DNA from 2 places in the Halomonas sp. BDJS001 genome. Region 2 is predicted to be linked to the other one. Evidence: predicted binding sites of a transcription regulator. Region 2 holds the regulator's gene; the other holds the start of a gene.
What was found. Region 2 encodes FliA, which starts transcription of late flagellar genes. Its sites were predicted from a motif close to CTAAAGTTNNNNNNNNNNCNGCCGATA; they were not measured.

Region 1: OM794_RS12755 (DUF4019 domain-containing protein) is a predicted target of FliA. The motif match lies at 1,862-1,888, and genes of this name have one in related genera.

What each region holds. Positions count from the first base shown of each region.
Region 1 covers NZ_CP110535.1:2,751,441-2,767,240, forward strand. Annotated here, with positions in the region: gene OM794_RS12750 (NfeD family protein) at 1-1,192, opposite strand, end outside; gene OM794_RS12755 (DUF4019 domain-containing protein) at 1,397-1,804, opposite strand; gene OM794_RS12760 (class I SAM-dependent DNA methyltransferase) at 1,954-2,697, shown strand; gene OM794_RS12765 (isochorismatase family protein) at 2,855-3,421, shown strand; gene OM794_RS12770 (GlxA family transcriptional regulator) at 3,414-4,415, shown strand; gene OM794_RS12775 (helix-turn-helix transcriptional regulator) at 4,467-5,270, shown strand; gene OM794_RS12780 (carboxymuconolactone decarboxylase family protein) at 5,323-5,778, shown strand; gene OM794_RS12785 (YrhK family protein) at 5,824-6,030, shown strand; gene OM794_RS12790 (addiction module protein) at 6,295-6,492, shown strand; gene OM794_RS12795 (GNAT family N-acetyltransferase) at 6,823-7,380, opposite strand; gene OM794_RS12800 (GNAT family N-acetyltransferase) at 7,440-7,970, opposite strand; gene OM794_RS12805 (GFA family protein) at 8,143-8,475, opposite strand; gene OM794_RS12810 (LysE family translocator) at 8,573-9,202, opposite strand; gene OM794_RS23390 (DUF4440 domain-containing protein) at 9,254-9,631, opposite strand; gene OM794_RS12815 (class IV adenylate cyclase) at 9,702-10,214, opposite strand; gene OM794_RS12820 (hypothetical protein) at 10,377-10,937, opposite strand; gene OM794_RS12825 (hypothetical protein) at 11,002-11,445, opposite strand; partial or broken gene OM794_RS12830 (DUF1456 family protein) at 11,577-12,063, opposite strand; gene OM794_RS12835 (tetratricopeptide repeat protein) at 12,160-12,582, opposite strand; gene OM794_RS12840 (LysR family transcriptional regulator) at 12,797-13,768, opposite strand; gene OM794_RS12845 (GFA family protein) at 14,034-14,468, opposite strand; gene OM794_RS12850 (N-acetyltransferase) at 14,525-14,950, opposite strand; gene OM794_RS12855 (GNAT family N-acetyltransferase) at 15,091-15,591, opposite strand.
Region 2 covers NZ_CP110535.1:92,234-108,033, forward strand. Annotated here, with positions in the region: gene OM794_RS00440 (PAS domain-containing methyl-accepting chemotaxis protein) at 1-423, shown strand, start outside; gene OM794_RS00445 (CheR family methyltransferase) at 420-1,292, shown strand; gene OM794_RS00450 (protein-glutamate methylesterase/protein-glutamine glutaminase) at 1,384-2,445, shown strand; gene OM794_RS23225 (methyl-accepting chemotaxis protein) at 2,505-4,211, shown strand; gene cheY (chemotaxis response regulator CheY) at 4,298-4,687, shown strand; gene cheZ (protein phosphatase CheZ) at 4,729-5,424, shown strand; gene flhB (flagellar biosynthesis protein FlhB) at 5,528-6,694, shown strand; gene flhA (flagellar biosynthesis protein FlhA) at 6,691-8,778, shown strand; gene flhF (flagellar biosynthesis protein FlhF) at 8,838-11,018, shown strand; gene OM794_RS00490 (hypothetical protein) at 11,015-11,587, shown strand; gene OM794_RS00495 (flagellar protein FlhE) at 11,613-12,041, shown strand; gene OM794_RS00500 (RNA polymerase sigma factor FliA) at 12,068-12,769, shown strand; gene OM794_RS00505 (motility protein A) at 12,815-13,636, shown strand; gene OM794_RS00510 (flagellar motor protein MotB) at 13,643-14,317, shown strand; gene OM794_RS00515 (GAF domain-containing protein) at 14,341-15,678, shown strand; gene OM794_RS00520 (GGDEF domain-containing protein) at 15,729-15,800, shown strand, end outside.

The DNA.
Region 1 (15,800 bases), 2.3 Mb from region 2:
GCTCCGCGCCAGTGTGTGCCGGACGACGGCGCAGCGTTGCAAAGCGTGTTAACGTCCATAGCATTAGCCCCCCAGACACCAGTGCCACACCACCGATTAGCGGCAGCGAAATGGCAAGATGCTCCGCGTCCATCAGCATTACCGACCCAAGTACAAAAGCAATGATGCCGCCAACCCCCAGCACACCGAAGCTAGGCATAAAAGCCTCGCCCACCATCAAAGCCAATCCAACCACCATCAGCGCAAGCCCGGCGTAGTTAATCGGCAGCACCTGAAACGCAAACAGGGCGAGCAGCAAACAAATCACGCCAATGGTGCCGGGGAACAGGCTGCCGGGACTGGCCAGCTCGAAAACCAGTCCGTAAAAGCCGATGATCATCAAGAAAAAGGCGATGTTGGGATTAGTGATCAGCGATAGCACCTGGGTGCGCCAATCAGGATCGAAGCGCTCAATGGTGAGTCCGGCGGTATCGAGGGTGGCTTCGCCGCTTTCCAAGACCACACTCATGCCGTCCATCTGCTCAAGTAGATCGGTGAGATCGCGTGCCACCACATCAATGACGCCCTGCTCCAGCGCCTCACTGGCAGTGAGGTTGGCCGCATTGCGCACGGCCTCTTCAGCCCAATCGGCATTGCGATTATGGCGTTCCGCCAAGCTGCGGATAAAGCTCACCGCATCTTCCACCACCTTGCGTTCCATGGCACTGCCCTCGCCATTCGACTCCTCAGCCGAATTATCTTCCTCGCCTTCATCGCTGCCGGGCAACCCGCCGCCCATTTGTATCGGCGTGGCCGAGCCAAGATGTGTAGAGGGCGCCATGGCAGCCACGTGGCTGCCATAAAGCAGATAAGTGCCCGCGCTTGCCGCTCGCGCACCGCTGGGGGAAACGTACATCACCACGGGAGTGTCAGCGTTGAGCATCTCGCGGATCATGTCGCGGGTGGTGTCGACCAACCCGCCAGGGGTATCGAGCTCGACGATTACCACTTCACTGCCCTGCTCGCGAGCCTTATCCAGCCCCCGCGAAAAGTAGTCCTTGGTCGCCGGGCCAACGGCGCCTTCGATATTGAGTACCAGAACGCTGGACGACGAGGACTGCGCCATGGCTTGCCACGTCAACGACATGGTAACCATTAGCAAACCGGCAACTATCAACCAGAGCCAGTGCGATTTGAGAGAAAGGGATGGCATTACCCGCTCCTCGTGTTCAACGCCTTAACGTGCCGTATGGCGCCTAACCATAGCTACATACACAAGGCTACCTACTCAACGTAGCACCCACATCGAGCTTCGTCATGAACAACGTGATGGCAGGATTTAACGACAAAAAAAAGGCCTGAACCAAGGTGGCGATTCTGAAAGCCAGCAATGATTACACTATTTTCGAGCAGTCGGTTAATTCAGATAATAACCGCTAACTCTCCACGCGCCCTCCTCAAAGTGAGGGGTGATGGTTTCGGTAATCTGCGGCCTGTTTTCAAATTGTGTTTGAAACGTCAAAACCGCGTAGTCGCCTCTTGGCGCCCCTGGCATAGAGGTTTCGCGGACGACGCTTACTCGTCGGCGCGACTGAACAGCGCCAAAATCACGCCGCGCGGCTCCAATCGTGCGCTCCAACATGTGAGGAGAAAGCGGCTTTTTGAGTAGTGGAGATGACGCTTCCCAGGCCTGCTCATACTGCCCACTATCAATGGCTTCTAGCCACGCCAACGCCGCCGCCTCTGCATCATCTTTATGAGAGAGGGCTTGCGTGGATAGCATCAGGAGCAAGGGGGCGAATAGTAAGGACAGCATTTTCGGCATAGCGGGTACTCTTGGCATCTAGGATCGAGCAGAGAAATCTCGATGCTCTTAGATATATATCGGTCATCGCCAGGGGTTCTTTAGGGTCACGAGCGGTATTTCGTTTACTATGCGCCCCTACCCTCTTTAGCTCCCACCATTAGGCGAACATGTCCTTCAACGCACTCTATACCGACCTCTCTGGCTACTACGATTTAATGTGTGTAGATATTGACTACCCAGCGCAAAGCAACGCCATTCATAGGCTGCAGCAGATTTTCGGTAACGGAGAAACCGCACACTTGGATTTAGCCTGTGGTACCGGCCCCCACGTGCGCCATTTCATTGATTTCGGCTATGCCAGTAGCGGACTGGATATCAACCAACCGATGCTGGATATCGCCGCCACACGTTGTCCAGAAGCCCAGTTCACCCTGCAAGATATGGGCAGCTTCGAGGTGAGCGCGCCCCTCGACCTAATTACCTGCTTTTTATACTCAATCCACTACAACGCTGGTATTGAAAAGCTAAAAATGTGCATGGCCAGTGTGCACCGCGCACTCAAGTCTGGCGGTGTTTTCTGTTTTAACGCTGTCGATAAAGAGAAAATTGATAACAGTCTATTCGTTAAACATAGTGCCAAACAGGGAAGTGAATTATTCACGTTCCGCTCCGGATGGCACTATAGCGGGCAGGGTGAAAAGCAGTCTCTCAGGCTTAGTATTGAAAAGACGGACGCTGATGGAACGCAGATGTGGAACGATGAACACCCTATGGTGGCGGTCAGCTTTGCAGAGTTAGTGACACTTTTAGAGCCCTACTTCGAGCTTCATGTGTTTGAGCACAACTATGAAAAAATCATCCCTTGGGAGAACACCTCAGGGAACGCTATTTTTGTCTGTGTGAAGAAATAAACCCTGCTTGTATCTGCGAATCACCCTGCCGTGCTGTCCGCTCGAATACATTGGCCACCCATGGCCGAAATTGCCCTCTTTGTGACCGGCCAACGCATCGTTGGCTGAATGTGGAAAAGCTAATCTGAAACCTCACTTCAACACAATGAGATTAGCCATGACCCAGCCTAACACCGCCTTGCTATTAATTGACGTTCAAGCCTCCTTTCCCGCCCGCGACTACTGGGTAGAATCGCTGGCTCAGGTATGGCGTCCCAAGCAGCGTGCAATACTGAACGCCGCCCAGGCAAACAACATTCCGGTCATCCGCATTCTGCATGAAGAGCCTGGCAGTCAAGGAGCTTTTGACCCCAAGAATGGCCTGATTCGTCCGCTTGATGGCTTTAATGATGAAGTAGCGGTGACCTATCATAAACGTGTCCATAATGCCTTCACTGACACCTCGCTTGAGGCTTGGTTAAGGGAGCGCGGCATTGAACGGCTGGCGATAAGCGGTATTCGTACCGAGCAGTGCTGTGAAACCACCGCCCGAGTAGCGTCGGATTTGGGGTTTAGTGTCGACTTTATCAGCGACGCTACCCTGACGTTCCCCATGACGCGCCAAGGTGTCACCTGGTCAGCGGATGATATTAAGGCGCGCACCGAACTGGTACTTGAAAACCGTTTTGCGCGTATTATCAATACACAAGACATGGTCAACGAATGGCAAAGCACGCGTGAGTGAAGAGCAACCACATAGCCAACCGCCATCCCCAAGAGCCACCACTTTGCGGGTGGCGGTACTGATGATGCCCGGCCAGGTGCCGCTTGATTTGATTGGCCCACTACAGGTTTTGCAGTGCGCCGATAGGCTCTCGATAGACGTTCAGGTGCACTATATCGGCCCCAAAGCGGCCATGCAGTGGTTAGGGCCGCTAACCCTTAGCGGCATTGACCCACTACCTGAACAGCTCTCACCTCAAGATTTACTGCTGATTCCGGGGCAGTATCGCAATAGTCTTGAGCCAATGGCACAACAAGAGTGTGTCGCTTGGCTTAAGGCGAATGCCCACTGTGCGGATACGCTGATGACCGTTTGCTCCGGCACGCTGTTACTGGCGGACGCTGGCCTGTTAGAGGGGCGACGCTGCACCACCCACCACACGCTAATCGAGCAGTTACAGTCCAAAGCCCCACAAGCAAAGGTACAACGTGATTGTATCTTTACCGAGGACGGGCGCTATTTAACCAGCGCGGGAATTTCGACCGGCATTGATACCATTCTGTACTGGCTAACCCGCGCTTGCGGCCACTCGCTGGCTCTAGCGGTAGCGCGGGAGATGGTGCTGTATCTTCGCCGCAGTGGTCAGGAGCCTCAGCTGGGCGCCTGGCTTGAGGGCCGCAATCATGTGGATGAACGGCTGCATCGCGTTCAAGATGCCATCTGCGCCGCGCCCTCTCAAAAGTGGTCTATCGAAACGCTGGCGGCTCAGGCCGCCATGAGCGAGCGCCATTTCCGACGCCAATTCAAAAGCCTCACCGGGATGCTGGTGGGCGACTATATTATGGGGTTACGCCTGCAGCGAGCCAAAGCGTTAATGACCGAAACGACCTGGACGCTAGCGCGTATCGCCGAAGCATCCGGATTCGGGGATGAGCGGCAGCTAAGGCGCAACTGGGCTCGCCAGGAAAAAGCGCCGCCTAGTGTATGGCGCCGGGCCAGCTCCCAGACTCTGTGAGATTGAGTTAATGTGAGCCATCATTAAAAAAACATACCATTGGTTGACGCCATGACCGAGTTCATCTTGCCAAGCAACGCTAACTATCTGAATTTTCGGCATCGCCTGCCTGATAAACGCTTAGCCCCATGGGTTCAGTGCCTTTGGTCAATGGGTCGCCCAGGGCATCTCACTGAATCAAGAACCGAAAAATTCTACCCAGATGCCGGTGCTAGTCTTAGCATTAAGCTCACCAGCCCCCACCCCATCATCACGCTCTGTTTCAACAAAACCACGTTGATAGAGACACTCGACACCACCGCACCTTGTCTGGGCATTCGTTTTAAGGCAGCCGGCGCCCACTGCTTGTTAGGCTTGCTACCTGAAGCATTCACAGATACACACTACCGCTTGGATAACGAGCTTGAACCACTAGGATTGCAAGGATTGATACCTGTGGTAGAGCGCCTCTACCAGTTGGACTCGCAACAGGGCTTACGCCTGCTGGAAACATGGTTGTTACATCGACTAGAGCGCCAGCCACCCGCCAATAGCCGTATCACTACGATTGTTCAAGCCATTGGAGAACTTCAGCTCCCACCCCAACAGTTAGGCGCCACGCTAGGGTTTACTCGACGTACTCTGGAGCGCAAATTAAAACGTGAAGTGGGCGTTACCCCAGGCCAATTAGTGGCCTATGCCCGACTGAACCGAGCCCGCCATGGGTTGCTTGCAACCGCGCTGCCCCTAACGGAAATAGCCCTACAATGCGGCTACTATGACCAAGCTCATTTCACCCATGCCTTCCAAACCCTCGCCTATGAAACGCCCGCCGCCTATCGCAAGCGCAAACTGTCGCAAATTTACAAGGCGTAAAAAAACCTCGACGTTAAGCTGAGCTCTCAACTTACTCACCGAGGTCACCCACATGTCTACTCGTATGTCTCAACAGTCTGTGTATCGCCTTTGCCCCCGCCTAGCTAAGCACCTGACTGCACTAGGCGACGTTGCCCCAGACTCAACGGTTAATCGCTCGATAATCCACTTAGTTAACCTGCGTGTTTCGCAAATTAATCACTGCTGCTTTTGTCAGCACATGCATTCGCAAGAGGCCAGAGACGACGGCGAGCACCAGGTGCGCCTGGACGTATTGCCTGCTTGGCGTGAAGCTCCCTGCTTCAGCACTCAAGAGCGCGCCGCACTCGCCTGGGCCGAAGCACTAACCCATGTCAGCCAGCAAGCGGTAAGTGACAGCGACTATCAAAACGCACTAGATGCGTTTGGCGAGCAGGGGCTGATTGATCTCACTGCCATCATTGTTCAAATCAACAGCTGGAATCGGATATCGGTAGGCTTTCAGTTTTCACCCAACATCACTATTTAAGCCCGATGAAGCAATTGAAGTTAATATTGCAGATAAGGAAATAAAATGAACAGTGAGACAACGCAGCGCCAACAACTACCCAACCTACTCGGTCTCTTATCAAGCCTATTTTTCTTCTTTGGTAGTCTTTTATTTCTTCCCGCTTTTGCGAGCTATGCAACCGTAGGCGTATGGTGCTTTGTCATGGGCTCGCTGATCATGTTTATTATTTACGTAATAAGCATGAAAAGTACTGGTGAGAAGCGTGCTTAATTGATTCAACACTGCACGTTGATATAGCCGCTGGGTTTTAGCTACCTAGCGGCTGACTGGCTGTAATGCCTTTCAACATTGGCTGAGACTTTCCCCCAGGCGGAAGTTTTCACTCTGCCTAATGTGGCCGCCGCAGCAGTCTATAGGCGCGCTTGATGGACTTGTCATTAGGTGTAATCTACTGCATGATTTTGATATTGCCGTTTCACAACGCTGGGTGCATAAATGAATACAGCGCAACTTGAAACTATCACGAGCGAAGCAATGACCCTATCGGAGAGGGAACGGGCCAAACTCGCTCATGATTTGGTCGCAAGCTTGGACGGTATAGCTGAAATCAGTGTATCGGAAGCCTGGGACGATGAGATATGTCGCAGAATCAATAATCTGGAATCTGGCAAAACCAAGTCGTTAGAAGTCAGCGAAGCCATTGAACGTGCCCGAGCTCGGATAAGGAACTAATTTTGAGGGTGTAGGTAAGCCCAGAGGCTGCGGAAGAACTGATGGAAGCCGCAGCTTGGTATGAACTTGAATCGCCTGGGCTGGGCGAGCAACTTATCGATACCTTTGAACGAGCCACCATAAAACTCAGCGCACCAAACCCACCATTAGTTCCTGTACTTGGTCAAGCAAACTTGGCGCAAAGCGTTTGATCCTTCAACAGTTTCCTTTTTCCCTTGTGACTGTGGTCAATAACCAAACAATCACCATTGTTGCCTTTGCCCATCATTCGAGAAAGCCGGGTTACTGGCATAATCGAGTCAGCTGACGACCTTCAACTCTAGGGGCTACTCATCGCACAATTGTCGCATCCATGCCATTAGTATGAAGTGCGCCCCACTGATGCTGATTTAACCGATACAACCTCACTGGGCGGCCATGGAAATCATGGATGCCGAACGTAGAAAACCTTGCTTTTGCTGCAACCTTAAGCGACGCAACATTCTCAGGCTCAATAATAGCAACCACTGAAGATAGCTGCTTTTGATTAAATGCATCATGGAGTACCGCGTGCACAGCCTCAGTCGCAAGTCCTTTGCCCCAGTACCGTTTGGCCAGCCGGTAGCCTAAACCAATCTCCTCAATACCATTTACCTCTTCGGGGCTGACACCACAAAAGCCGACAAGCTTGCCGGAACCCTTCTCTACTAACGCCCACGGCCCGATACGGTGAGTTGCATAGTTCTCCAAGCACCATTCAATAAACCGCCGCGTCGCCGCTTTATCGCAAACGCCTCGAATCGAGTATTTCATCACCTCAGGATCGCTGAGGATAGTGGTCAACTCAGACACATCATCCAGGGATAATGTCCGTATAAACAGCCTTTCCGTTTCGCAAGTTTGCACCATTTCCTCCTTGTTGATGATGCTCTCGTTAAGTGCTCAAGTTCCCCATTATACAATGACTACTATGTCTTAAAATCGTAGTGAAAAACGTCACGATACTGTCCGTTCAATTGAGGGGCTTGATAAAACTTTTTGGTTCTTGTCGTAAATCTAAAACCTGCTTTGGCTAAAGCCATTTGAGCAGCAACATTATCAACGTCAGTAAAAGAGCTAACGCTTGTTGCGTAACCTGCTGCGAGCAAGTGCTGTGCGGTAAGTACTAACGCCTCTGCTGCGTACCCGCGACCTCTATATGGTCTCCCGATACCAAAGTGAACGACCTCTGACTCACCACTCTTTACAACGGTTACCATTCCGATAGCACCGATGCCCTCCGTAATGGCATCTACAATCCAAATACACTTACCCGTTAACGCCATACTCTCAGGAACAGAAAGAGTTTGTAGCATTTTTTTGGTTTGTTCGATTTCAGTGTGAGGGCGCCGTGCAAGGTATTTTGTTGAGCCTAAATCACCCGTATAGCTTTTAAAGATTGGGGCAATATCGTCAGGCCAGTAGTACCTCAAAACTAGCCTTTTGGAGTCCGTAATCATGTTTGGATCCTTTACGTCGCCACAACAATGCAGTTCCACTGCTTCCTTACGAAAAGACTTTAATTTATATCATCTTTCAGGCGATGAATATGGATGGTATATCAAAGCAACCTCGATAACTGGATTTAACCAACCGGGTAGGCACACTGCACTAGCACTTCCTAGCTCTCTGCTATTGATCAGATTCATGGTTGATACCGTCGCTAACCGGCAAATCGTGCAAGTCAAAGGGGTTAATATCTTCCAAACACCCAACATTGAATCCATACACATTGGGATTGGAGCGCGTTTGGTGGTGAGTGTAAACGCCGCAGTTTGAACAGAAGTAGTGCTTAGCGACACCTGAATTGAACTGATAGAGCTTAAGATGCTCAGCGCCACGGAGAATGCGAAGACCGTTCAATGGTACATAGGCCATAACAGCGCCTTTGCGCCTGCAAATAGAGCAGTTACACCTTTTCGGGTCAACAAGCCCCTCAGGCAGATCGAGTTCGAGCTCCACCATGCCGCAGTGGCATGTAGCCCTGTGCCTAGGTTGAATGTTAACTCCGCCCACTTGCTTGACCACAGCCTTCTCCCGTATCTATCGCTGGCGAGGCGTTTTATAAGTTATTAGCATCAACTTCCTTCAGCCCTAGAAGCACCGCTGCGCCAATCAAAAACGATCCAGATACCTTACCTAAGTACTGGCGCGCTGATGACTTTAGTTTCGTACTAACCCATTCAGCTGATTTACCGTAGGAAAACAAGAAAACCGCATCCATGATGAGATACGTGGCACTCAGTATCACAAACTGATGCAGAAGGGGCTCAGATGGATTAATGAACTGTGGAAAAAGAGCAGCGAAAAAAATAACGGCTTTAGGGTTTGCGGCTGACGTGATAAAACCTTGCCAAAACAAGCTTTTTTTCGACCGCCCCTGATTCGCCACACCTACATGGCTCCCACTCTTTGCGAAGATCAACCTTAGGCCTAAATACGATAAATATGCTACCCCCGCCCACTTCACAACGATAAAGAAATCACTGGATTGCTGAACAATACTCACCAAACCTATCGAGGCGACAATCATTTGTAAAAAATTGGCTGACAAATCGCCAGCAGCGGTAAATAGCGACCGTTGGAAACCATTGTTAACGCTATTGGAAAGCATCAAAAGCTGGCTAGGGCCCGGTGTACTCATCAAAATGAATACGGTGCTGACATACAGAAGCCAAATTTCCGTTCCCATATCCCCTCACTTTTCAAAATTAAAGTGTGTAACGCCCGCAGAATCAACGATCTAAGACTGAACCTCAAAAGGAGAGATAGCCGTACCTTGGTTGTAAACCATTTTCCAGTCACTTCCCTCTTTCCGCCATATTGACGTTCGCCGAGAATAGCTTGTACCTAAGCCGTTTTGCCGACTGATAGCAACCCTATAAAAGAGCTGAATAAGATCAGAGCTCAATCTCCGGTGCTCAAAGTCCTGAGATATAGCCGACCATGCGGATTCCTGTGGCAAACAATCAAGGACACTATCTAACCCGACAAAATCGCCTGATGCTCCGATCTCCAGGAAATCCGAGGACAGTAAAGACCGCAGCTTCACCGGTGACCTGCGCACCTCGAAGCTAAGCAAGGCTCTTTCCTTTTCTATCAGATCCGCCTCGATTTCCATAGCTGATTACCCCAACTTCTGAACTCGAAAACCTTCGCGGCTCCTTGGTTAGAGCCTATAGAATCAATGGTTAGCTCCCCTTGAGCAAGTCGACATAAGCGCCTTCAATGAGCTGGGATAACTCGATACCGAGCCGATCCAATAGGCGGTACGCGACTTCCACACCGGACTGTGATGACTCACTGGAGGACATGACCACTTCGAGTTCAAGAAAGTGCCCAAGATCCTCCACTCTATCGAGATGTACACGAGTCCTGTCAACAAGGTACAACGTACGATGTTTCCGAACACGACCAACTTCACCATAAGCCAGCGAAAGCGTCTCTCGCAACGCCTCAGGCTCATCGGTTTGCGAGCGAACGTAAAACGATTCTTTCGGCCCAGCCTGATTTGCGCGTCGGTAAAAAATGAGTTCGCCGCGCTTTTCTGAAAACACCCGAAGCTTCAGCCGACCAGCCTCACATTGGAAGAAGGTATCGTCTTGCACTATCTCGGTAGGCCCATTGTCCGCGATCTTAGCCACCTTGGATTCGAGCGCTTCGATGTTGTCGATACGTGCTTTGATCTCAATATTTCTGGCCATGGTAAGTACTCAGTCGCAAGCGTCGTGGTGCCCAAACCTAACGCACCGAATATGTGAATGCGATGGATCATATATACTTACCTTACACCGAAGCGACCAGAGGCTTTGATGGGACGAAGATTTTGCTGCCTCCATTCCCCTAAAAATTGAATTAATTGTCTTCTAGGCTTTGAAGTTGGGTGGAGTGTCCCAAAGCTGCACCTCGATATAGAGCTCAAAATCATTTTCCCAATAACGCTCGTAAGGGATCAAGTGATCATTGGCAGGAATACCGAAGCGTGTAACGAGCTTATTCACTTCGCTAAGCAGAAACACTTGATTGTAGTAAGGCTTGTCGTCTCGGGTTAGCGCAATAAAGCTATCCGGGTAAGTCAAAGACGTTACTTCGGGATCGAGCTCAGAGAGAGGGATTCTAAGCTCACCTTGGTTTGCGTTCAGGTCACGAAACCAAGGGGATTCTCCAAGCACTAGATAGAAGGGATGATCGCGGCGCGGTTTACCTCCACGCGCAACGAAGAGTTCACGCAGCCGAGCCTCAACCTCACGTCGGACTCCTATGTAATTCCTACCGTAGCGCCGCCGGTAACCGGGATCACGCTTATGACGAGTTAGGATATCTTGAAATACAGGATCTTCCGAGCCAGCAGGAAGCTCTGAGAGACTCCGAAACGGGCCTGTCTCTCGCAAATAATAGTGGGTAGCGAAATCGGGAAGTCTACTCACTTGTCATTCCTTCGGCGTAGCTAACAGCCATCAAACGCCCTGTAGAGTGACTTATCAAAGCAACTTATTGACACGCCCTAGCCTGGCTAATGAAATCCTCTAGAAGGGCCATCGCTCGCTCGATATCCCGCTCGTAAATAAACAAGTGATCGAATACGGCACCACATTGCGGGCCAGCTTTGATGCCTTGTTCATTTAGCGCCCGCAGAGCGGGGCCGAGAAAACCAATTACATCGAAGGGAAGCTCGCCATCCGTTGATATAACTTGAAACGGGCCGAAGCTATCTCTTATAGAGACCTCAGTTTTTAAGCGCTCAACGGCTGCCTCGTCGACTATCGCGGATACACCTGCCTGATCGCGAATTAAACAGCTGTACCGAGCATAGCTTGCCACGAACACGTTAGCCACATCTTGAGCGGACGTGTCGCTAAGATCGAGCATCCAGTAGCGTTCAGGCCAGATTTTCAATGTCATATTCGCCCATACCGCCATTGGATCTATAGACATTACACTCTCCTGTTAGACCGCCAATGACCGCTCGATTCGACAGCTGTTAAAACGTCACATCGAAGCCGCAGCTGGCTTATACCGTATGATACAAAGTGCTGCAGCTATTATATGAATTCAGGCGATTAAGCTCAGGACTCAGAGCTAGAAGCAGCCTGATTTGGCCGCAATTGAAGCTGAATACCGAGCAAAAAATTGCGCAGCACCTGATCTTTGCACTCGCGATAATTTTTATGGCTCGGCTTGCGGAAAAACGCACTTAATTCATGGTTACTTAGGTTGAAGCCAGCCAGTTCAAACGCTGCCAAAATATCGTCAGCTTTTAGGTTCAGCGCGATGCGCAGCTTCTGGAACACCATATTGTTGTTCAACTGCGACTCTGGCACGGGCTGTGGCCCTTCACGCTTGCCACGCTTAAAGCTGATAAAGCCGTTCAAAAAACGCCGCCAACTCTCGGTTCTTCATCGGCACGAAGGCGTCGTCATCATCCTTTTTCAGCCAGGCCGTTACCTGCTCTTGAGCCACGCTGACCTCTGCCAAGGCGAAGATATCCACGATGGTGCTGTCTTTTAAATCAAAGGTGTAACGTATACGGCGAAAAATATCGTTATTGGTCAAAATAGTGTCCCTAGTCTTAGGCAAACCCAGCACAATCAGGCTTTATGTGCATCTGCGTCTATCATGAATAATCGGAAAATCAGTAACCTAGCAAGCCTAGCCTGCCGTCAGCTTCTCAAGCAGTTCATCAATTTCTTCTTTAAGCTCGCCATCTTCAATCTTGTTGGCAGTGATTTGGGCATTTTTAAGATTGCTGATCGCCGCGTCGGTCTGGCCTAGCTCAACTTGCAGCTTTGCCATAGAGAACGCTATCGATGACATATGGTCTGTGGAATTAATCGCGACGGCTTTCTCAAAGGCTTTTTCGTAGACAGCCAGCGCCTCATCTAGCTCTTCAGTAAAATCAGCCAGGGTTTCCCACTGCTCCGGGTGATCTTTATCGCTGTTTTCGTTCTCGGTGCAGATCGCTTCCAACTGCGCATAGAGCGCATAGAAAGCCTCTCTATCCTCTTTATCGGCAGCCTTCATGAGTTTTTCAGCGAGTTCGTAAACCGCCTTGTATATTTTGGTGTTAATCATTAATAACAGCCTTTTTCCTACTGAAAATAAACCATAAACATTAATAAATAAGTCAGTACATTTATTTATTTGGCGATATACGATTTTAAGGTAGATCTCGAAGTCTGCTTGAAGCAGCTTCTCCACCAAGACCATGCCATTATAGCCCAGGATCATGCCCTTTCAGATGGTCATTTTTCCGCTTTTGTCCGCAGTAAAATGCCTGATGAGGAAATTATGACTCAGGCAGGCGCAATAGCCGCCCGGCCAGTCGTTGCTTCTGCGCTTGGATCGCTTCTGTTAGAAAATCCTTTAGCGCATGAATCTTCACCACGCCTCTCAAGTCAGGGTGCATCAAAAACCACAAACCATATTCCAGCTCAGGGATAGGGTCGCTAAGTTGGATAATGTCCGGATCTTCATCCGCCAAATAACATGGCAGCACAGCCAACCCCATGCGAGAGCGAACAGCGCTAAATATGTTAACCAAGGTATCAACACGGTAGACGCAGGCCGCTTTCAGTTCATGCGTCTCCATCCACCGGTCTAGTGCTGAATCCTGTAGCCGAGGTCCAGCGCCAATCCAAGGCTGCTTTGCAAGGGTATCAGTGGATGCCTCTGGAGATAAACCAAGACTGCGATGCCCGTAAATAGCTTGACCAATCGTGGCCAGCCGTCGCCCAATCAGGTTCTCAGGCGGAAGATTGGAAGGACGGATAGCAACGTCGGCCTCCCTACGCGTCAGGTTGAACAATTGATTAGAAACGGCAACGTCCAGCACGATGGCTGGATACTCAACGCGAAATTGCGTAAACAGGGGCGCCAGCAATCCCATCAGCAACGAGTCCGTTGTGGTGGCATAAATTTCCCCACTCGGTTCCAAATCCCGTCCGGCAACTTTACGTTCGGCGGCAAGCGCAGCCTCATCCATAATCTTAGCCGTCTCGGCCAGTTGCTCCCCTGCCAGCGTGGGCTGGTATCCAGTACGGCTTCTTTCAAAAAGCGTAACCCCCAAGCGTTGCTCAACCTCTCCCAGCCGCCGGAAAACAGTTGCATGACTGACCGCCAGGGCACGCGATGCCCCAGAAAGAGAGCCTGCGTTCGCAATGGCAAGAATAATTTCAAAGTCGTTCCATGCCAGATGACTACGCGTTTTCTGGGTAGCGTCAGAGGCTCCCTCACGCGCTCTCACTGTTCGTTTTTGCAAAGCTTTTACTCATGTTCATGGCACATCTTGCATAATAAAACAATACTAGCATGTCTATAACGCACCGAGATCAGGGTCAAGCGAAGTCCCTGGAGTGTTCATCAAGATAAATATCGTGCTGATATACAAGAGCCAGATTTCTGTTCCCAAAACCATCTCTCTTACCTATTCCAGCTTATAGCGACCACGTAAACATGGCTACGATCACCCACTAATTACCTGAAGTTGATGCACCAGTGTTACCGGGTCGCTTCCTCACTACAGACTAAACGCATTTGCGCTGCAGTGCTTGGTTAAGCGACTCCAGACTATCGGGGCCACCGGCCAACCGAATACAGTTATCGGATTCTTGCGCCCATAAGGCGGATGAAGAAAAATGGAGATGCACAGCCACTTGAGCAACCGCCATCTCCTCCAGTAAACCGGCTGGAACCCATATTACATCAGTGCCTCTCAACCTGTTGGGCACCGGGCTACCGCAGCCTGAACAGAAGTCACTTCGATAGCCGGTTGGCTTTTGAAAAGAGCAGATGTTCGACTGACCTGAAATCCAGCGAAAGCTCTTGCCTTCCACAAAAGTGGCAGCGTTAGCGTTAGACCCCGTCGCTTTGCGACACAAGGAGCAGTGACATTGGTAGAGGTTGGGTAACTCACCCTCAATTTCAAACACCACCGCTCCACAGAGACACTCACCTTTCATCGAACACTCCTGGGTATACAATACCAAGCCAGCCCCAACCCTCTGATTAGCCGCTGTTAACCGTAATACTCCATAACCAACTCTGGATGACCAGTTCGTTCATCCATCTGCTCCCCCAATGAAATAAATCCATGCTTCTTATAAAAATGGATACTTGGATCGTTCTCACGGTAGACCGTCAGTTGCAAACACTCCCTTCTGCTCTTGGCATCATCAATCAGCGCTGTGCCCACGCCCTTACCCTGCAAGCTTGGTGCCACAAAAACAGCAGCCAACGTATTTTCATACAGGCTATAAAACCCAGCTATTTGAGCCCCAGACTCAAATACAAAGGTCTCCGAGGCGGGGAGATAGACATCACGCATTTCTCTAACTTTTGATTCCCAAAACGCTGATTCAATAAAGGCGTGTGCTTTAACCGATGCTGAAAGCCAGATATCTAAAATTTGATCCATATCCGCTTTCTGGTATTCGCGAATCATCTATTTATTCCTTACTGTTGGTCAACCTCAGCAAAACCTATTGCTAACAATAATTTAATAAAAAGTTTTTGTGCAATACAGTACGGAGTGAATCAGAAACCCACTTGGGATTGAAAAATCCCCCTCCGAAAAACCATGAATCACCAAGGTTCGCTTTGTAAAACTACCTCTCCAACTGGGGCCAAGTCACCACGATGCATAAACTCGAAGGTAGAAAGCACTTTCTCACCTTGCTGCAGAAAATAAACAGCACCAGAATGCCGCTGGTAACCATGTCTTTCGTAATAAGAAACTAGCCGAGACGGGCAAAAAAGCGTAAATACTCCAGTTCCAAAATGGTTGCTCGCCTTATGATGAACTTCGTTAAACAGTAAAGCTGGAATGCCTTGCCCTTGATATTCTGGCCTCACAACAACCTCGCCAATACCAATCACTAAACGAGGCACAGCATCGATGAGGACTTCAAAGCTGTCAAAGCCAATGTGGCCAATAGGGTTCTTCTCCTCGGAGTAGACGATGCTATGCCAAGAAACAGGCGACCACTCTTTACCACGCCCCTTTGCAGGAAAAACTTGCTCCTTCCATTGGGTTAAGTAGTTCCACTCGCCTTCCAAGATTCCTTTTTTGGTTTCAATTCTCACTGAAAGCTCCTGAGGTTTTACTGCTAACGCTTTATATTATATTATTCTAATTAAAAGTAAATCTACCCCATTCATCTAATAAGCAGTCTACCGAATGAGCGGCAAGCCCAGCCTACGTACCCAGCTCTCTTGTTTGCCCAAGGCTGCTTTGACCACAGTTCACCGCTGACAAAGGCGTCAAGGTTATCGGCCACATGAGCAAAAGGGGC
Region 2 (15,800 bases):
GATGGTTCTAACCATGAAGTGAGCGCGGGGGCTAGTTTAGTAACCAAGGCTGAAGCCGCGATTAGCGAAGTGGCGGAAGCCGCACGTAGCGTGACCCAAATTATGCACGAGATATCGGCTGCCTCTGAAGAGCAAAGCCATGGCATTGCCCAGGTTAACCAGGCAGTGGCAGAGATGGATCAAGGCACCCAGCGCAATGCTGTGCGGGTGCAGGAAACCGCACGTGCGGCGGTTTCCCTGGAGAAGCAGGCAGGGTTACTAGCGCTGTCAGTGGAAGCATTTCGATTAAATAGTCAAGGGGCGTTACGTCCGCCAGCAGATACAGCAACCAAGCACGCTGCTCAACTGCCTAGCACCGCGCCGTCGAATAAGTCGCCCGTTAAACGGCAAACAGCCTCAATAGAGGAGTGGGAAGAGTTTTGACCGAACAACGTGAACGGGTTGTAGACGCTGGTCAGTGGACATCAAGCAGCCAGATTGAGCGCGATCTAGTACTGACTGATGCAGATTTTACGCGTATTCGCGAGCTGATTTATCAGCGCGCAGGTATTGTGTTGGCAGAGCATAAGCGTGAAATGGTGTATAGCCGCTTGGCAAAGCGGCTGCGCCACCATGGCATGACGCGCTTTACCGATTATCTGGTACGCCTTGAGCGCCAGCCAGAAGCTAAAGAGTGGGAAGCGTTTACCAACGCGCTAACCACTAACCTCACGGCCTTTTTTCGTGAAGCGCATCATTTTCCGCTGCTGGCTGAGCATATAAAGAACAAGCAAGACCCGGTGGCTATTTGGTGTTCAGCCGCCTCCACCGGGGAGGAGCCCTACTCGCTGGCAATGACGTTGTTGGAAACGCTGGGCCCGAAGGCGTCACAAGCCAAAGTGATCGCCACTGATATTGATACTGACGCATTGGCCAGGGCGCGTGCAGGCGTTTACCCCCTGGAACAGGTACGCAAAATTGATGAGGCGCGAGTCAAGCGGTTCTTTCAGAAAGGCACGGGCAATCATGCAGGCTTTGCCCGGATCCGCCCGGAAGTCTCTGCCTTAGTCGAGTTTCTGCCACTTAATTTGCTAGCACCGCAATGGCCGATTAAAGGCCCTTTTGATGCGGTGTTCTGCCGAAACATCATGATTTATTTTGATAAAGATACTCAATCAAAAATTCTTAAACGGTTTGCGCCACTGATGAAGCCCGATGGCTTGCTGTTTGCAGGTCACTCAGAAAACTTCTCGTATATCAGCGATGCGTTCAAACTGCGTGGCCAGACTGTTTATACCGTGGTCAAAAAATGAACAAATATCGTGTCTTTAAGATCGCTTTAGGCGCTGTGGCTCCGGCGGTTGCAATCACACATCAGGCGTCTATAGCAAGAGGAGGCGTGCTTTGAGCGCAGCCAAGATCAAAGTATTGTGTGTCGATGATTCGGCGCTAATCCGCGATTTGTTAACAGAAATTATTAATTCTCAGCCCGATATGGAAGTCGTTGCGGTAGCCCCCGACCCCATTGCCGCCAGGGATTTGATCAAGCAACACAATCCTGATGTGTTAACTCTTGATGTGGAAATGCCGCGTATGGACGGCTTGGATTTTCTCGAGCGTTTAATGCGTCTGCGGCCTATGCCGGTGTTAATGGTGTCGTCACTCACCCAAAGCGGCTCAGAAATCACCCTGCGTGCACTTGAGCTGGGAGCGCTGGATTTTGTCGCCAAGCCGAGCCTGGGCATCCGCAACGGAATGATGGAGTACGCCGACGAAATTGCCGAAAAGCTGCGTGCTGCGGCGCGCTCCCGCCCCCGTCAGGCGCGGCATAAAAATACACCGCCGCCAGCTGCCTTGAAGGCACCGCTGGTATCGAGTGAAAAGTTGATTATTATCGGCGCGTCCACTGGTGGCACGGAAGCCATTCGAGCGGTGCTTGAGCCGCTACCGGCGAATGCCCCGGCGATCTTGATTACCCAGCATATGCCTGGCGGCTTCACCCGCTCGTTTGCCGAACGACTGGATCGGCTATGCAGGATTACCGTTAAAGAAGCTACCGATGGCGAGCGAATCCTACCTGGGCATGCTTATATCGCACCGGGCGATCAGCACCTCAAGCTGGCGCGAAGTGGTGCTAACTACGTGGCACGCTTAGACGACGGCCCACCGGTTAACCGCCACCGCCCATCCGTTGACGTGCTGTTCCACTCAGCGGCTCAGCATGCGGGTAAGAACTCCATCGGCGTGATTCTGACGGGGATGGGCAAGGATGGCGCGGCAGGGCTGCTTGAGATGCGCCAAGCGGGTGCGCCCACCATTGCCCAGAATGAGCAGTCCTGCGTGGTTTTCGGTATGCCGCGAGAAGCCATTGCGATGGGGGGGGCGGTGGAAGTGGTGGCTTTGGATGAGATCCCCTCGCGGATGATGGCGCTGATCGCCGCCTCTGGCCGCGCTCAGCGTGTGTAGTGTGCCGTTTGTATAAGAACTAATCATAAAAACTTAATAAGCTCGCAAGGGAACTCACAATGAATCGTTTACTGCGCAACTTGAGTATTCACGCCGCTGTGGTTGCGGCACTTAGCTGCTTTGTCGTGCTTATTTTAGTGATTGCGGGCTTGGGTGTTGTGGCCGACCGCGATGCACAAAACAATCTTGATACACTGAGCAATATTAGCGGCGCACAACTCAATGAGATTAACCGCGCTGACTCGCTGCTAAACCAGGCCATGTTGGCGATGGAAACGGCTTCTAACTACCTGATGGTGGGCCAAACCCGGCAGTCCAATGAACAGGTTGATATAGCGGGCAATCGTATAGAGCGTGCTGAACAGCGATTTGCGCGCTTTGCGGCAAATTCATTCTCTCCACAGGGCGAGGCATTGGCAAAACCCCTTATTGAAGATTTCAATGCTGTTATGGGGTTGGTTAAGCAGCAGCATGAAACCTTTGAGTATATGGATTTAACCAGCTACAACACCCTGCGCGAGGAGTTGGAGGAGCCATTAATGAGTTTGTCTGAAAGTATGACCGCATTTGTTGGTTATGGCTTCCAGCGGGTAGATACCATTCGAGCCGATGCGCAAGCCCAGAGTCATCTGTTTAATATTATCAAAACTGCGGCGGTGCTCTTTGTTCTAGCGATGACCCTGGTCATTTACTTTGGGTTACGCCGCACGGTGATTGCGCCGTTAAGAGGAGCGGTTCAACGCCTGGATGCGATAGCCGAGGCGGATTTAACCAATCCTGTGCCAGAAGCGGGTAAAAACGAAATTGGTCGTCTGTTTGGCGCGATGGGCACAATGCAGCAAAACCTCATCAATATCGTTGGTCGGGTGCGTGAAGGCAGTAACGAAATTCACCATGGCACCCGTGAGATTGCCAGCGGCAACGCTGACCTCTCTTCACGTACGGAGCAGCAGGCGGCATCGATTCAGCAGACCGCGGCCAGCATGGAAGAGATGACCGCGACGGTTAAGCAGAACGCTGATAATGCTCGCCAGGCCAGCACCCTGGCAGCTGACGCCTCCACCACGGCTGAACGCGGTGGTCAAGTGGTGGAACAGGTGGTGCAGACCATGCACGGCATTTCCACCAGCTCGAAAAAAGTCGCTGATATTACCAGCGTTATTGACTCGATTGCCTTTCAAACCAATATTTTGGCACTCAATGCCTCAGTAGAGGCCGCCCGTGCCGGCGAGCAGGGCCGGGGCTTTGCGGTGGTGGCGGGGGAAGTACGCAATTTGGCCAGCCGTAGTGCGGATGCGGCCAAAGAGATTAAAACCCTGATCGATGCCTCGGTGACCCAGATCCAGCAAGGTTCTACTCTGGTCGAGCAGGCGGGCACCACGATGTCGGATGTGGTGACTGCGGTACGCCGCGTCACCGATATCATGGATGAAATTTCTGCTGCTTCCCAGGAGCAGAGTGACGGCATCGAGCAGGTGAGTCAGGCCGTGGGGCAGATGGATCAAGTCACCCAGCAAAACGCTGCACTGGTACAGCAAGCCTCTGCGGCGGCGGCCTCGCTTGAGGAGCAGGCCAACCGGTTGGAACAAGCGGTAGCTGTCTTTAAGCTATTAGGTGTGCAAGGTGCATCACATCAGGCGCTACCCGCTTCGTCACCCATAACGAACGCGATGCCTGCTCCCAGGGTTGACCAACAGCAGACGAGTCGGCCGGCGTCAAGCGTAACGAACATGAAGAGTGGGAAGAATTTTGAAGAACAGCTGTAGAAACAGTTCTAAGAGACCGTTTTAAACCCCTGACTGTACTTTTCAGTCGCCTCCGTGCCATATACTGATTGATTAGAGGATGACCCATGGCAGATAAGAATATGAGTTTCCTGGTTGTAGACGACTTTCCCACTATGCGTCGGATCGTGCGTAGTCTGCTTAAGGAGCTGGGCTTTACCAACGTAGATGAAGCCGAAGATGGCCAAGATGCGCTTAATAAACTGCGTTCAGGCAATTTTGAATTCGTCGTTTCCGATTGGAATATGCCGAATCTGGACGGCTTGGAAATGCTCAAGGAGATCCGCCAGGATGAGGCGCTGAAAGACCTGCCCGTGTTGATGGTGACCGCAGAAGCGAAGAAAGAGAACATCATAGCGGCCGCTCAGGCGGGCGCTAACGGCTATGTCGTCAAGCCGTTCACTGCCGCTACCCTTGAAGAGAAGCTCAACAAGATCTTCGACAAACTGGGTATGTGAGTGACTGGGCCTATGTGCTTGGTTAACGAGGAGACAACATTATGAGCCAGAATGAGCAGTCCGATTCTGCCCAATCGTCCGAACAAGCCGCTGAAGATCTAATTCATCGCATCGGCAAGTTGACGCGTATGCTGCGCGAGAACATGCGTGAATTAGGGCTTGATAAAGAGATTGAGAAAGCGGCTGAAGCCATCCCCGATGCACGCGACCGCCTGCACTATGTCGCTACCATGACGGAGCAGGCAGCAGATCGAGCGCTCAATGCCGTTGACCGTGCGCAGCCGCTGCAGGATCAATTGTCAGACCGGGCGGAGGCGCTGGATAAGCGCTGGGCCGAGTGGTTTGAAGCGCCGAAAGAGCTGGATGAGGCGAAAGCACTCGTCGTCGAGACCCGCACTTATCTCAGCGATGTGCCCGATGTGGTGTCAGCCACTAACAAAGAACTGATGGAAATCATGATGGCCCAGGACTTCCAAGACCTGACCGGCCAAGTGATTAAGAAGATGATGGACGTAATCCATGAGATCGAGCATCAGCTGGTTCAGGTGCTCATTGATAACGCGCCGGGCGCCCATGCACGAGAAACGCTGCAGCGCAAGGCCGAGGATCAGTGGAAAAGCGACAATGCACGGCGTAACGAAGACCTTTTGAATGGGCCGCAAGTGAAGGATAATGTTCCGGATACCGTCTCTGGACAAGACCAGGTAGACGATTTGTTGGACGAATTAGGCTTTTAACGCGCGTTATTAAACGCCCCCTGGGCGTGCAAGCACGCTATTCAGCCGTCCCTATGGACGCTGAATACGTGATAAGCTTCGCTTCACCTGGCCGGATACCCGTATGGCAGATAACGATAGCGACCAGGAAAAGACTGAAGAGGCCACGCCCAGGCGCAAAGAGAAAGCCCGTGAAGAGGGCCAGGTTGCCCGTTCCCGCGAGTTAAACACGTTTCTGCTACTGCTGGGTGGTGTGGTTGGCCTCTACAGCATGGGCAAAATGCTCTACGACCAGTTGGGCGCGGTGATGGAGCAGGCTTTCTTGTTTGAGCGTCGCCAAGCAATGGAAAGTACCCCGATGCTGGTCAACGCCCTGGATCTTGGTCAGCGCACGCTATTTGCCATGATGCCGCTGTTTTTACTGTTAGCGGTGATTGCGTTGGTTGCGCCCGGGCTGATGGGGGGGTGGCTGATATCGGCTAAATCGATGCAGCCCAAATTTTCCAAGCTAAACCCTATTAAGGGCGTAAAGCGCATCTTCTCCACCCAGGCATTGATCGAATTGGCCAAAGCGATCGCCAAGTCGGCTCTGGTCGGGGGCGTCGCTGCGACCTTTTTGTATTTCAACATCGGCAAATTTATGGCGCTAATGGATCAGCCTATCCAGCAAGCGCTGACCAACGCTCTAACCATGGCGGCGCAGGCAGCTGGGCTCATGGTGATGGTATTGATAGTGGTCATTTTGATCGATGTCCCTTTCCAGCTTTGGGATAATGCCAAGAAGCTGCGCATGAGTCAGGAAGAGATCAAGCGTGAGCATAAGGAGTCTGAAGGCGACCCGCATGTGAAAGCGCGCATACGCCAGCAGCAACAGGCCATGGCGCGGGGCAGGATGATGAGCAAGGTACCCGATGCGGACGTCATCATTACCAACCCCACGCACTACGCGATAGCACTGACTTATCAGGAAGGCAGCATGGGTGCCCCGCGGCTGGTGGCAAAAGGGGCCGATGCGGTGGCCGCGCGTATTCGCGAAATTGGTGAAGAGGCCGGTGTACCGCGATTGGAGGCGGCGCCATTGGCACGTGCCCTCTATCATCACGTGGATCTAGAGGCGGAGGTGCCGGCTGAACTGTATACCGCAGTGGCGGAAGTAATGGCCTGGGCCTATCGCCTCAAGCAAGTCGCAAAACAAGGAGGCGAGGTGCCCCCAATCCCCGATAACCTGCCGGTACCACCGGAGATGGAAAGCCCCGGGCAAGGCGCCGGTGGTAATGAGGCGCAACCATGAAAGGCTTGAGTCAGCTAGTAGGTCGGCGTGACTGGATGAGCGATGTGCGCATGAAGCTGCTGGTCGGCCCGCTGCTCATCCTAATGATTTTGGGCATGATGATTGTGCCCTTGCCCCCCTTTGCTCTGGATTTACTCTTCACCTTCAATATCGCGCTGGCCATTATGGTGTTAATGGTCAGCATGTTTACCCAGAAGCCGCTGGACTTTGCGGCCTTCCCTGCCGTGTTGCTATTCACCACGCTGCTGCGTCTGTCTCTCAATGTGGCTTCTACCCGGGTGGTGCTCATGGAGGGCCATCAAGGCGGTGCGTCGGCGGGTAAGGTCATTGAAGCGTTCGGGGCATTTCTGGTCGGCGGTAATTTCGCTGTGGGTCTGGTGGTCTTCCTGATTCTCGTCATCATCAACTTTATGGTTATCACCAAAGGTGCTGGCCGTATTGCTGAAGTGGGTGCACGTTTTACCCTGGATGCAATGCCGGGTAAGCAGATGGCCATCGATGCTGATCTGAATGCCGGCTTAATCGGCGAAGAAGATGCCAAAAAGCGCCGTGCCGAGGTTGCTCAAGAGGCTGATTTCTTTGGCTCGATGGACGGCGCCAGTAAGTTTGTCCGTGGTGATGCCATTGCCGGTTTGGTCATTATGGTGGTCAATATCATCGGCGGGCTGATGATTGGCATGCTGCAGCACGATATGAGCTTTGGCGCTGCTGGTCAGACCTATATGTTACTGGCCATCGGTGACGGTCTGGTGGCGCAAATTCCTGCCCTGGTGATCTCGACCGCAGCGGGTGTCACGGTATCCCGGGTAAGTACCGAGACGAACGAAGATATTGGCCAACAAATGCTCAGCCAACTGTTCGTTAATCCGCAGGTACTAATTTTGGCCGCCGTGGTGATGGGCCTGTTGGGCATGGTGCCTGGTATGCCCAATCTAGTATTTCTATTTTTTACTGCGCTCTTGGCGGGCTTGGCATGGTTTCTTATGCGCCACAAGGAAAAGGCGTTGGTCAAAGAGGAGATCGCCGCGGCCCCTGTGCCTCTGCAAGAGACCCCCGAAGCGAGTTGGGAAGATGTGCAACTGGTCGATACCCTGGGCCTGGAAGTGGGGCATCGCTTAATCCCGCTGGTCGATTCGCGCCAAAAAGGCGAGTTGCTTGGGCGGATTAAGAGCGTGCGTAAGAAATTCGCTCAAGAAGTAGGCTTCCTGCCGCCGGTGGTGCATATACGCGATAATTTGGAGCTGCCGCCTAACGCCTATGTGCTCTCCATGAAAGGCGCCGAGATTGGCCGCGCCGAGGCGCAGCCGGGTAAATGGCTGGCGATCAACCCAGGGCAGGTTTCCGGTGAGCTGCAGGGCACCCATACCCAGGATCCTGCCTTTGGTTTGCCCGCTGTCTGGATTGATAGCAACCAGCGTGAACACGCTCAGGTGTATGGCTACACCGTGGTGGACGCCAGTACCGTCATAGCGACCCACTTGAACCATCTGCTGCACCGCCATTCGCCCGAGATGCTGGGCCGTCAGGAAGTCCAGAAGCTGCTGGATAAAATGGGTGATGATCAGAAAGCCCTGGTCGAAGAGGTGATCCCGAAAGCTATTTCGCTGACGGTGTTGCAGCGTATCCTGCAAAATCTGCTCGATGAAGATGTCTCTATCCGCGATATGCGCACTATTCTCGATACCCTGGCGGAGTATGCCACCCAGCAAAAAGATCCTAACGAACTGACGGCGCTGGTGCGTGTTTCTCTGGGGCGGGCCATTGTCCAGCAGTGGTTTGCAGGGCAGGAGACGCTTAATGTTATGGGCCTGGATGCCCAGCTGGAGCAGGTGCTGGTACAGGCCATGAACGGTAACGGCGCCATGGAACCCGGGTTGGCAGAAACGCTGATGACTCAGGCGCAGCAGGCGCTGGAGCGTCACGAAAGCTCCGGCGAGCCGCCGGTGCTGGTTGTGCAGCACTCGCTGCGGGCGGTGCTTTCGCGCTTTTTGCGCCGCCGTCTACGCCATATGTCGGTGTTGTCCCAGGCTGAAATCCCTGATGACCGCACATTAAGAGTGACGACAATAGTCGGCGGACGTTAATGACGACACGCCGTGGTAGGCTAGCGTTGACCATTTCCAGAATAGGCAAAAGGTAAATCATGAGCGTTAGACGTTTCGTGGGAGCCAATAGTCGTGATGTGATGCGCCAAGTGCGTGAAACGCTCGGAGAAGACGCCTTGATTGTGGCCAATCGGCGTACCGAAGGGGGCGTTGAAATTTTGGCCATGGCGGATGAAGCCATTGACCACTTTGAACCTTCACCGGAACCCGCACCCACCGAAACGCCGCCACCTCCGACACAAGACCCCATGCAGGCGATGAGTGAGCGCTTACTACGGGAAATGCAGGATATGCGAGCGCTGCTGGCAAACAGCCAGTCAGCCCATGCTGCTTCACCAACGCCAGCGGCGCCCACCGGTACGGCTGCGAGGCTGCGCCAACTGTTATGGAATGTCGGTTTTAGCAGTGAGCTCACCGATGAGCTGCTGGTGGGAATGCCCGGATCGCTCGCCAGATTAGACGGCAACAGTGAAGCGCCGCTGCAGTGGCTGCGCCAGCAATTGATGGATCGTCTCTGCGTGTTGAGCGATGAGCCAAGCTTTTTTGATCAAACCGGGATTGTCGCCCTGGTGGGGCCCACGGGGGTGGGCAAAACCACTACCACTGCCAAGCTTGCCGCCCGTTTTGTGATGCGTCACGGTACCCGCCCGGTAGCGCTGGTCACCACTGATAGCTTCCGGATTGGTGCCCATGAGCAGCTGCGCATCTATGCACGCCTGCTGGACACCCCGATGTACGCGCTGGATGCAGAGCAACCCATCGACGATTTGCTGGGCCGCCTGCAGGGCAAGCAGTGGGTGATTATCGATACCGTAGGTATGAGTCAGCGTGACCAACGAGTGATCGAACAGATTGCCCACCTCCAGGGCGGACGTTCGCGGGTGCGTTTGGTGCTGCTGCTTAATGCCGCCAGCCAGCCGGAAACCCTCGAGGAAGTTGTGCTGCGCTATCGTCAAGCCGCGCGAGCGGCGGGCGCAGAGTTAGATGACTGCATTATTACCAAGCAGGATGAGGCGGGGCGTCTGGCACCAGTGTTAGACATTATTATGCGCCACGGGATGCGCGTGCTGTTCGGTTCCAATGGTCAGCAGGTGCCCGAAGATATGGTGATAGCAGCCCCTGGCGCGCTAGTGGATCAAGCACTGAGTACGGCAACACCACAGCGTGAGGGGGCGCAACGTGCGGATGTCCCGATGGGGATGCCGCGCTGGTCGCGGGATGTGCTGGGACAGGGGCGTCGTTTATCATCGTTACTGGCGAGATTGCGCCAACGCGTCACAGGGTTTGCGGCATTAGAAGAGATCTGGGACTTAGCCTCGCTACCTAGCCGTGTGCAGGAAACGCGCCTGGACGCGCTGCTCGCCGGTTACCCAGCGACGGATACCACCTTAGGCATGGCATGGGCTCCTCGGCGTAATGAGCGCGGCTGCGATTGGGCAATGCCCGACATTGGGCTGGACACAAATGGTGCCTGGTTAGCGCTACCCTGGCTGCAGCATCGCCATCCTGCAGGGTGGCAACCGCGCATGGCCGCGTTGTCTTCATCAAGCGGTGTCGCGGTGCACTTGCTACCGCGTTTTCCCGAATCGGATGCGCTAGCGTGGCTAGAAGCCGAGCATTTGACCTGGGTCAGCCAAGTCCCCCCCAGTCATCGGGTACTCTTTCACCACGAGCGCCAGACGATCCGTCAGCTGTTTAATGACAGTGTGCTTACGCACCATGTGGGCGTACGTTTTCGCGGCCAATCGGTGCAGCTATGGACCGCCTACGCTGAAGTTGAGGACGCCAGCGGCTGTGCTCTGCTCGCCTGGTACGGGGAGGTACGCGATCCGGAAAGCGCCAAAGTGGTGGTGCGCCGCTACTGGCTTACCCCAGCTCGGTTAGGGGCCGAGGTGCTCTCACTGCTGTTAACCCAGCTGCAAAGCGAAGGCTTGGCTGCCTTGACCCGGCGCGCGTGGCAGCAGCTAAAAGAGGCTGATAGCGGTGATTTAAATGCGGAAGTTCGCCTGTTAATGGCCAGCGGTGTGGCGTCAGTCGCCGGCCATCTCGATATTGCCGATGATGAGGAGGCGCAGACGCTGCGTGGCGATCTCCTCAATCTACTAGGGGCTAGTCGCCGTCGCCGCGATACCGGCATGCTCGATGCGTTGATCTATGCCTTTATGGCGCGGGATGCGATTCGTCAAATGGGCAGTGTGAGTCGAGAGGGTGTGGCGTGAGCGAACAGGATCAAGCCTCGGGACTGCGCAAGTGGGCAAACTTGCAGCGCCAACAGCAGCAGGCGGAGGGTGCTGTTGATGCGGCGGCAGCAGAGCATGTCCCCGAGCCTGAGCAGTCCTCATCTTTCTTAATGCCAACGACCACCGCGGTGGAAGCGCCAACAACGTTGGCGCCGCCCAAACCTAAAATCCCACTTGTGGTGGTTGGACTACCCGGTAGTGGTGCCGTGCACGTTAATAAGGTTAAAGCACGCCTCGGTCAGTGGTCAGCGCTAGGTCGCCACTGGGCCGGTCACCCTGATGATTGGGACATTCGAATCGTCATGGCGGAAACGTCCGACCTTGCTCAGCTTCGCGAGCAATACAGCCGTTGGGCGCTATGGATCAGTAGCGATGCCGATACCTTCGCTGTCATGTTCCGTACCTTGCGACAGCTCCATGAACGTGGCGGACCGCGTCGTTTACTAGCGCTCCATGAGCCGCACTTGCCGCGTCAAGGGCTGCTCAATAACTTGCGTGAAGCTGCTGATTACTACTTAAATATGGAGTTACTGGTACTTGCACGATGAGCATACTCTGCCGAGGAGACTAAGCATGCTAAGCTGGCTATTAAGAGTGAGGCTGCCACGGGTCTTAGTACTGATGGCAGGGGGGCTAATCGCAGGATTAACAGGGAGTGCCCAGGCGGCACCCGGTAGCTGGAGCAGCCAGATACCAGGGCTGATGGTGGCAATGAGTGATCGGGCAAGCAGTAGTAAAACAGCTTCCCCACCCGCTGTCGGAAACCTTCAATCAGGCCAGCTTGGGCGTATACAGTGGCAATTTCAGCATCCACCCGGTGCACTATTAAACGCTTGGCTCTGCCATCCTGAGCAGTGTGTTGCATTAACTGGTATGCGGGGTTCTACCACTGCGCTTGAGGGGCGGGCTGCCGATGCGCCACTGCATTTTCGCTTCGCCTTGCGCCCAGGCCAGCGGCCTGTACGTGTGCAGGGGTTGCAATTGATTGTGAACTATCAGTGAAGGCTGATTAGCCGCGAGGCGAGAATATGTACACAGCACAGGGCAGGATTAAACAAAATGAGCTGTTGACGCAATACATGCCACTGGTGCGACGTCAGGCCTTAACATTACAGGTTCGATTGCCGGCGAGTATTGAGCTCGATGACCTTATTCAGGCCGGGATGGTGGGGCTGCTCGAGGCGCTGGGCCGTTTCGATGCTACCCAGGGCGCGACGTTCGCGACCTTTGCCAGTCAGCGTATTCGCGGCGCCATGATGGATGAGTTACGTACCCGCGACTGGCTGCCCCGCAGCGTGCGCCGTTCAGCGCGCGCGGTGGACAGCGCCGTTCGCCAATTAGAGCAATTGTTAGGGCGCGCCCCGGAAGAGAACGAAATCGCTCAACACCTTGAGATGCCGCTGAGTGAGTATCAGCAGCTTCTCAATGACACTAACAGCGGACAACTGCTGCCGTTTGAAGAACTAGTGGCTGATGGCGGAGAGCCTGTCAGTAATGAACTGGGCAATTCACCGTTCGAGCAGTTGCTGGACGGTCAGCAGCGTCAAACGCTGATTGAAGCGATTGAAGCGCTTCCCGAGCGTGAAAAGCTGCTCATGGCGCTGTACTACCAAGAAGAACTCAACCTCAAGGAAGTAGGCGCTGTGCTGGGCGTGACGGAATCACGTGTTTCACAACTGCACAGCCAAGCCGTGAGTCGTTTACGCGCGCGTTTACACGACTCGGCATAACGCCAACGTTTTTTTTACTCACTTGTGACCGGCAAGGAGCCGTGGATGAATCCTTCGACGTTGATAGGCATATTTGCCAGCATACTGCTGTTGGTGAGCGTGCTGTTTTTCACAGCAGAGTCCCCGGAAAGCTTTATCAATTTTCCGGGGCTTGCCATCGTGGTGACCGGAACCCTGGCGGCTACCTTTATTAGCTATCCACTGAAAGAGGTGCTCCGGGTTGTACGCTTGGTAGGCCTGGTCTTCAGGCGTGAAAATACCTACATGCGTGACGATATCCGCGAGTTGGTCGATATGTCCCGGCTGTGGTTTAAAGGCGATGTACGCGCGGTCGAGCGCGAGTTGGAGCATACCCGCAATCCGTTTTTACGTACCGGGATCCAACTGGTCATTGCCAATACCAAAGAGGATGAAATTTTTGACATGCTGCGCTGGCGCATTGCCCGCCTTAAAGCCCGTGAGCATGCTGAAGCACAAATTTTCCGTACCATGGCGACCTATGCACCTGCCTTTGGCATGATCGGCACCCTGGTGGGGCTGGTCAACATGCTGGAGGTCATGGACGCTGGCGACTTACAGGTCATTGGCCCGCGCATGGCAGTGGCGCTGCTCACCACCTTCTACGGCATTTTACTCGCCAACTTGGTGTTTAAGCCGATTGCGGTGAAGCTAGAGCGCCGCACCGAAGAGCGGCTGATTACCATGAACATGGTACTGGAGGGTATTTCGCTGATTACCAAGCGTCGCCTACCGTCGTTTATTGAAGAGACCCTCAACTCCTTTGTGGCTAATTACCACGATGAGATCCGTGATAACAGCGTCAAACCCAGGCCTGATTCGTCGGTTAGTTCGGCGGTGAAGGGGTAAGACCAGATGCTTGACCGTGATACACGCCATGCACTGGAAATGACGCCATCGCCAGGCGATGGCGATGAGGGTTGGCTAACCAGCTATTTAGATGTGCTGACGCTGCTCATCACGCTTTTTGTGCTACTGCTTTCCCTGACGCCGCCGGGCGGCGGTGAAGCGGCTGATACTGCTTTCATGCGTTCAGCCAGCGCTGTATCATCACTGCCTCTGGCGTCTCTGGCCACCGGTATCCAGCCCCGCCATTCAGGGGTTCAACCCCAGTTTGACGGGCTCGATATCCCTGGTGTCAGCGTTTCCCAAGGGCGCGAAGGGCTCACGCTCCGCATTGATACCAGCCTTTTATTTCCCAGCGGCCAAGCGGTACTGACGTCCCGTGGGCAAGATGTGATAGAAAGCCTTATCGATGTGCTGACCCGTTTTGACGGTCAGATTTCGGTGGAAGGCCACACCGACAGCGTGCCTATTTCAACGGCCCGCTTCCCCTCTAATTGGGAGCTCTCATCAGCGCGTGCTATTGCTGTGGTGAGGCATTTAGAGCGCCAAGGGTTCAATATCTCTCGTATGCGGGCCGTCGGTTATGCCGACACCCAACCCATGGAACCAAACGCAACGGCGGAGGGCCGCGCTGCCAACCGTCGCGTAGAGCTGTTGCTAAGGCAGCAGGTCGAGGGTGAATAGATTTCGAGGCCACGTTTGTGTCCATGTACCACCCGCGATTGCAGTCGTTTGGAGCCCTGCTGGTCGTCGATGCCGATTGTCGCTGCATCCAAACTACTAGTACTAACTTAACCCGCTTAATTGGTTTTGAGCGCCCTGAACATGGGCAGCTTACGCTAGCCTGCGTGTTGGGGAAACGGCTAAGTCAGCGGGTGCGTCGTGAATTGCAGGGGCAGCAGCGGCTTCCAGGCCCTTTAATGTTTATTCGTTCCAAGCACCGACACGCACGTTTTCAAATCCACGCTTATCGAGCGGGTGAGCAGGTCATTGTCGAGATTGAGCCACTCAACCCCCGTAGTAAGCGTCGTCTGCTGGGTACGGTGACTGAGCGGCTGAGGCATTTGGTTGAAGCGACGCATCAGCAAGAACTCCTCGACTGCCTGGTTAACGCTGTTCAACAGCTCACCGGTCATGATCGTGTCACCGTGTGCCATTTCGATAGCGATTGGCATGGTTTGATGGTCGCAGAAGCATTGGGAAAACGGCTGCCCTCGCTGTTAGGTCAACGCTTTCCTGCCAGCGACTTCCCTGTCGCCTTGCGCAAAAGTTACCAACACTCCCCTGTACGGTTAATTGAAGACGTTAATGCTCCTACTGAAACGCTGATCCCCGCCGTCCCGGGAGCGAGCCTTAACGGTAGTTTTTTACGCGCACCTGCGCCAGAACGGCAGCGCTATTTAAACCGTCTGGGCGTGCGGGGCTCATTCAGTTTAGCCATTCAGGGGGATACCGGCTTATGGGGGCTAGTGTTTTGCCACTCACCTGCGCCGCATTCGGTTGAGCCCCCCGTGCGTGATGCTGTTCGCACCCTCGTACAAATGGCCACCCAACGCATGCTGCTGCTACGGGCGCGTCAAGAAGCCCGCTACCTACAACGGGTTCAGGATAGTCTGGTGCTCAGTGCGCGAGCGCGCAGCGAGCCGCAAAGTCCCCAACAGTTACTTCATGAGCAGGCGGCTATCTGGATGAAGCTGTTTCGCGCCCATGGCGTGGTGCTGTGGGTGAATGGTGGCGCTTATCAAGCGGGTGTGACGCCGACTCCAGAAGCGATAAGCCAGTTTGTGCTGCGCCTGGAAAGAACTCATGTACATAGCGGTCCTTGGTGCACGCGCGAAATCGGCAAAGAGACGTTAACCGCTTCGCTAGCCATGCCCGAGCAGTGTGGGGCTCTAGCAGTGCCGCTGCCAATGAGTTCGACCCAGCGCGCCTGGCTGTTTTTTTTACGCCCTGAGCAGGTGGAAACGCTGTATTGGGCGATGCAGCCTACAACCAACCCTAAACCGGCCGTGATACTGGCTCCGTTGCTTGGTCTGAAGAGGTAGTCGGCAGAAGTGAAGCGTGGCTGCGGGTAGAGCGCTTAGCGGCGGTAGACTTGGGGGAAGACCTGACGCTGGCGATTTCGGCCTATGAAATTAGCTCATTGAATATGCACCTGGAACACGAG